Regions from separate parts of the Streptococcus sp. 210928-DFI.4.42 genome, predicted to be linked through region 1. Evidence: predicted binding sites of a transcription regulator. Region 1 holds the regulator's gene; the other holds the start of a gene.

What was found. Region 1 encodes NrdR, which represses ribonucleotide reductase genes. Its sites were predicted from a motif close to ACACNATATATNGTGT; they were not measured.
Region 2: a site for NrdR is predicted at 1,782-1,797, ahead of nrdH (glutaredoxin-like protein NrdH). Genes of this name have one in related genera too.

Annotation. Positions count from the first base shown of each region.
Region 1 covers NZ_JAJCHF010000017.1:22,779-26,197, reverse strand. Annotated here, with positions in the region: gene LIZ08_RS07330 (PTS transporter subunit IIBC) at 1-308, shown strand, start outside; gene LIZ08_RS07325 (endonuclease/exonuclease/phosphatase family protein) at 394-1,206, shown strand; gene nrdR (transcriptional regulator NrdR) at 1,371-1,844, shown strand; gene LIZ08_RS07315 (DnaD domain protein) at 1,845-3,023, shown strand; gene dnaI (primosomal protein DnaI) at 3,024-3,419, shown strand, end outside.
Region 2 covers NZ_JAJCHF010000002.1:115,829-119,247, reverse strand. Annotated here, with positions in the region: gene nrdE (class 1b ribonucleoside-diphosphate reductase subunit alpha) at 1-1,332, opposite strand, end outside; gene nrdH (glutaredoxin-like protein NrdH) at 1,447-1,665, opposite strand; gene LIZ08_RS01425 (phosphocarrier protein HPr) at 2,142-2,405, shown strand; gene ptsP (phosphoenolpyruvate--protein phosphotransferase) at 2,410-3,419, shown strand, end outside.

The sequences.
Region 1 (3,419 bases):
TTACTAGCGTCTTCCCAACCAAACATGCCCTTGGTTTGGTAACAGATAATGGTTTGGAAGTCTTGGTTCACATCGGTCTAGATACTGTTAGTCTTGAAGGAAAACCATTTGAGGTTAAAGTTTCTGAAGGTCAAACAGTGGCTGCTGGAGACCTCTTGGTAGAAGCAGACCTTGATGCGATCCGTGAAGCTGGTCGTGAAACTTCAACAATTGTTGTCTTCACAAATGCAGATGCGATTAAATCCGTTAAGGTCGAACATACTGGTAAATTGGCAGCAAATGCGCCAGTTGCAACAGTAGAATTATAAAAGACATCGGCAAAGAAAATGAGGTTGGGGCAGTGCACCCGGCCTCTTGCCGTTTCTTGATTTGGAGAGAAGGAGAAATCAGGGGATGAAATTTTTAACATTAAATTCCCATAGTTGGATGGAAGAGAATGCTCAGCAAAAATTTGAAACCCTCAAGGAACAAATTTTGGAAGCGCAATATGATGTGATCTGTTTCCAAGAGGTCAATCAAGAAATGGGCTCAGAAGCAGTCGAAACAGATGAGTATTATCAAGCCTTGCCATCATCTGTAGCCATTCACAAAGATCACTTTGTTCGCGTATTGGTAGAAGAGTTAGCTGCTCAAGGACTCCACTATTATTGGACTTGGGCTTATAACCATATTGGCTATGATCACCTCAATGAGGGTGTGGCCGTTCTTTCGCGTCAACCCTTGAAGGCGGATGAGATTTTGGTATCCAATATGGATGATCCAACGGACTACCATACTCGTCGAGTAGCCGTTGCCCATACAAGTGTAGATGGCAAAGAGATTGCTGTTGCCAGCGTCCATCTTTCTTGGTGGGACAAAGGTTTCCAATTTGAGTGGCCACGCATTGAGAACTACTTCAGCCAAGTAGGCAAACCCTTTATTCTAGCTGGTGATTTCAATAATCCTGCCGGTCAAGAAGGGTATGAGACGATTCTATCCAGTTCCCTTAAGCTTCAAGACAGCTTTATCGAAGCTAAAGAAACAAAGGGGACTTATACTGTAGGTCCTGGAATCGATGGCTGGACGGATAATCAAGTTCCATTGCGAATCGATTACGTCTTTGCAAGTCCAGAATGGGACATCCAGCGTCTACATGTCATTTTTGATGATCAAAACAAACCCCATGTCAGTGATCACTATGGCTTAGAAGCCGAATTATCACTTTAATATAAATGGAGAGTCGAAAGGAAAACGATTTTATTCAATCGTCCTTCGACTCTTTTTTATGGATCAATGAGGAGCAAGCATAGGGGATTCTCCTGTTCTTCTGCTTTCTTTACGATTCAATTTATGGTAAAATGAAGTGTTAAAACAGTTTAAGGAGGTAGCAAATGCGTTGTCCAAAATGTGGTGGAAGTAAGTCTAGTGTGGTGGATAGTCGACAAGCTGAAGATGGGAATACCATCCGTCGTCGCAGGGAATGCGAAGAGTGCCATTATCGCTTTACTACCTACGAACGAGTGGAAGAGCGGACTCTAGTGGTCGTCAAAAAGGATGGGACACGCGAGCAATTTTCTCGTGATAAAATCTTTAATGGTATTATCCGCTCAGCTCAAAAACGGCCTGTTTCTAGTGACGAAATCGAAGAAATTGTAAACCGGATCGAGCAAAAGGTTCGCAGCCAAAGTGATAATGAAATCAACAGTGAATATATTGGTTCGTTGGTCATGGATGAGTTAGCAGATCTAGATGAGATCACCTATGTCCGTTTTGCTAGTGTTTACCGGAGTTTCAAGGATGTCGGTGAGTTAGAGACCCTCTTGAAACAAATTACGAAGGGAACCAAGAAGAAAAAGGAAAAATAGATGAAGCCCAATACGCCTTTCGCATTTTTAAAAAATAATCTTCTTCCACCGGCAGGGGCTGCATTGGAGCAGTATTACCTGCCTATTTTGGAGACGGAAACAGTAGCAGTTTATCGTTATCTGCTCGCCTCTTATGATCAGGGTGAAAAACAATATTTACTTGCTCAAATCCTCAATCACTTAAATATAGGATTTCCACAGATGCTACTCGCCTTTGATCGCTTAATTGCTATGGGGTTGATCGATCTCTATGAGGAAGAAGTTGGGATCACCATCCAGTTACATGCTCCTCTTGCCTCAGAACAATTTTTTTCGAATGCTGTTTTCAAACGCTTGCTTGAAAAAAAGATTGGGGAAAAGGCCGTGGAGGATCTGCTCCCAGCACGCTCTTTAGGGACTAGACGGCAAGTTTCCTTCTCGCAAGTCTTTGGACTAGATGCTGGGGAGGTGACTGTTCTTCCAAGTAAGAAACAGCAGTTTGATATGGAGATGTTTAAGCGAATGATGGGGCGTGATGGACTTCGTTTTGTGGATGAAGGAGAAGCAACCCTAGCCCTCTTTGCCATCGCAGAAGAGCAACAATGGACCTGGTATGAAACTTATCTTTTAGCGAAAGAAACAGCTGTAGACCGGATTGTCTCTCCAAAGAGAATGAAGCAAAAGTTGGCTCAGGCGAGCCAAGAGCAACCACGCATGTCCTATAGCCGTCAGGAAGAAACCATTCTGAGGGAAGCTAAGGCAAAATCCAGCCTACAATTTCTAGCAGAGATTAAGAAGGCGCGCAATGCGACCATTACGCAGAGCGAACGCAAGACATTATCCAAGTTAGCTGATCTAGGCTTACTAGACGAGGTGATCAATATTATCTTGTTGTTGACCTTTAACAAGACCCAGTCTGCTAATCTCAATGAAAAGTATGCTTTGAAGGTGGGAAATGATTTTTCTTATCAAGGGGTCAACAGTGCAGAACTAGCGATTTTAAAAGTTCGAGAACGCCAGGAACAAGCTAAAGCTCAAGGAAACAAGGGGACGAGTCCTACATCAGCCAAGGGCAAGAACAGCAATGTTCCCAAGTGGAGCCAACCAAACTATCAAAATCAAACCAGTCAAGCAGAAAAGGTGGATCTTGCTAAAGAGAAACAACGCCTATTAGAAAAACTGAATCAAGGAGGTGAGTAGATGGAAAGTGTAGGTCAAACCATGTCTCACATGAACCGTGCGCGTCAATTTAACTATGAGGATTTGGTCGCACAGATCTTGGCAGACCAAGAAGTGGCTGCCTTTATCAAGGACCAGTCTTTGTCTGAACAAGAAATTCGACGGAGTATTTCAAAATTTAATCAATACATTAGTGAACGCAACCGTTTCTTATTGGGAGATCCGGATTATATTGCCAAAGGTTATAAGCCCATCCTCACCATGAATGAAGGCTATGCGGATGTCGCTTATGAGGAAACGCCAGAGTTAATCGAAGCCCAAAAACGAGCTGCGATCAACCAACGTCTCAACTTGATCAATCTCCCTTCAACCTTGAAAGAAGCGAGTCTAGCCAAGGTGGAACTCGATGATAAGGGG
Region 2 (3,419 bases), on a different contig from region 1:
GTGGGAGCTATCTGTGACGAAGGTCAAAGCACGAACCATGGCACGAATCGAACGACCAAAGTCAGGTGAGGTCATCATGTTGACTACGTTGGTTGAACCAAGGTTACATGAGACGTCTGTCCCCATTTTAATGAATTCTTGAGCATCGTTGATCAAGCTTGGCTCTTGAACCTGGAGGATCTCTGAACACAAGTTACTCATGATGATCTTGCCATCAACAGGGTTTGCACGGTTAGCAGTATCGATGTTAACTACATATGGGTAACCAGATTCTTGTTGCAATTTAGAAATTTCAGTTTCCAAATCACGCGCCTTAATTTTTGTCTTGCGGATGTTTGGATTAGCAACCAACTCATCGTATTTTTCAGTGATGTCGATGTAGTTAAATGGTACTCCGTATTCACGTTCTACAGAGTATGGGCTGAAGAGGTACATTTCTTCATTCTTACGCGCCAACTCGTAGAACTTGTCTGGCACGACGACCCCAAGTGAGAGAGTCTTCACCCGAACTTTTTCATCAGCATTTTCTTTCTTAGTTGAAAGGAAGGCGATGATGTCTGGGTGGAAGACGTTGAGGTAAACCACCCCAGCCCCTTGGCGTTGTCCCAATTGGTTAGAGTAAGAGAAGCTATCTTCGAAGAGTTTCATAACTGGAACCACTCCAGAAGCGGCTCCTTCATACCCTTTGATTGGTGCTCCAGCTTCACGAAGGTTGCTGAGAGAAATCCCAACCCCACCACCGATACGAGACAGTTGAAGGGCAGAGTTGATGGAACGTCCGATCGCATTCATATCATCGGTTACTTGGATCAAGAAACATGATACCAATTCCCCACGGCGGGCACGTCCAGCGTTTAAGAAAGAAGGAGTAGCTGGTTGGTAGCGTTGGTGGATAATTTCGTTTGCGATGTCTCGCGCGATAGCTTCATTTCCATCAGCAAAATAGAGAGCATTGAAAAAGACACGGTCTTCCATGCTTTCAAGATAGTATTCTCCATCATTTGTTTTCAAAGCGTATTGGTTATAGAATTTGTAGGCCGCCATGAAGGACTTGAATTGGAAGTTTTGATCTTTGATAAATTGGGCCAATTCCTCTAAAAATTCAGGACGGTATTTCTCGATAAAAGCTCTCTCAATGTAATTGTGCTCGAGAAGGTACTGAATCTTGTCTGTAATCGAGTCAAAGGTTCTAGTATTTGGTACAACATTTTCTTTAAAGAACGCATCCAAAGCTTCTTTATCTTTATGAAGCATGATTTGGCCGTTTACTGGACGGTTGATTTCATTGTTAAGACGAAAATACGTCACATCTTCAAGAGATTTTAATCCCATAATAATCCTTTTCTAGTTCAAAAAAATGAAGAGGAGAAGTCCTCTCTTTCCAAGTAAAAAGTCTAGTGTTAGGTTGCTAACGCTAGACCCTATTTAAGCAAAATACTGTGTTTATTAAGAAAGTTTCTTCAACTTAGCTGGTTGAAAACCAGAAAATACTTCATCCGGTGTTTGAATAACTGGAGCAGCATTGAAGCCAAGGTTCTTAACATGCTCTACAAATTCTGGCTGTTCATCTAAGTTAATTTCGCGGTATTCCACATGATTGCTATCGAGGAATCGCTTGGTCATTTTGCATTGAACACAATTATTTTTTGAATAAATGGTTACCATTTCTTTTTCGTTCTCCTATCGAAATATAAATCTGTAAACAGTATAAACAAAATCCAGCAACTTGTCAACAAAATAAAACTAAATATTGTGCAAAGATATGAAATGGGGTTTTTAAAACACAATATATTGTGGTGAACGGAAATTGAGAAATTCCAAGAAATGGGATAGGAATAGGCTTTAAAGCATCTTTAATTAGTTATAATTTTTTTGTGAATCAATATCCTGTGGTACACTTGCTTCTTTTTATTTGAAAGCGGAGGAAAATGTTACTTATAATATAGTAGAAAATTGAAAAGATTTGTTCTCCATTCTTCAGGTACTTCTTAGAATGTATCTAAATTGGGATTTTTCGCAGTCTTTTTCTGTAAGTCAGTGATAAAAATCTTGAAAAAAATTTCAAAAGATGATATAATACCAAATTGTAAGGGTTATCAAAAGGTAACTCAAAAACTATTTTTTAAAAGGAGAGTCCAATTATGGCTTCTAAAGATTTCCACATCGTGGCAGAAACAGGTATCCACGCACGTCCAGCAACTTTGTTGGTTCAAACTGCTAGCAAATTTGCATCAGACATCACTCTTGAATACAAAGGTAAATCAGTTAACTTGAAATCAATCATGGGTGTTATGAGCCTTGGTGTTGGTCAAGGTGCTGACGTTGTAATTTCTGCTGAAGGTGCTGACGCTGATGATGCAATCGCAGCTATTTCAGAAACAATGACTAAAGAAGGATTGGCTTAAAAATATGACAAAAATGCTAAAAGGAATTGCAGCATCTGACGGTGTTGCCGTTGCTAAGGCATATTTGCTCATTCAACCAGACTTATCATTTGAGACTGTTTCAGTCGAAGATACAAGTGCAGAAGAAGCTCGTTTGGATGCAGCTCTTGAAGCTTCACAAAACGAGCTTTCTCTTATTCGGGAGAATGCAGTAGCAAGCCTTGGTGAAGAAGCAGCGCAAGTTTTTGATGCGCATATGATGGTTCTCGCTGACCCTGAAATGATTGGTCAGATCAAAGAAACGATTCGTACGAAAAAAATCAATGCAGAGGCTGGCTTGAAAGAAGTCACTGACATGTTCATTGCAATCTTTGAAGGAATGGAAGACAATCCTTACATGCAAGAACGTGCAGCAGACATTCGCGACGTTACCAAACGTGTCCTTGCCAACTTGCTTGGTAAGAAATTGCCAAACCCTGCTTCTATCAATGAAGAAGCAATCGTGGTAGCGCATGACTTGACACCATCTGATACAGCTCAGTTGAACAAAAAGTACGTAAAAGCCTTTGTTACTAACATCGGTGGACGTACCAGTCACTCAGCTATCATGGCGCGTACACTTGAAATCGCAGCTGTTTTGGGTACAAATAACATTACAGAACTTGTCAAAGATGGTGATGTTTTGGCTGTTTCAGGGATCACTGGTGAAGTGGTGATCAACCCTACTGAAGAACAAATCGCAGCCTTCAAAGCAGCTGGTGAAGCTTATGCCAAACAAAAAGCTGAATGGGCTCTCCTTAAAGATGCTCAAACAGTGACTGCTGATGGAAAACACTTCGAGTTGGCTGCCAACATCGGTACCCCTAAAGACGTTGAAGGTGTAAACGATAATGGTGCAGAGGCAGTTGGTCTCTATCGTACAGAATTCTTGTACATGGATTCTCAAGACTTCCCAACAGAAGATGACCAATACGAAGCCTACAAAGCTGTTCTTGAAGGTATGAACGGTAAACCTGTTGTCGTTCGTACAATGGA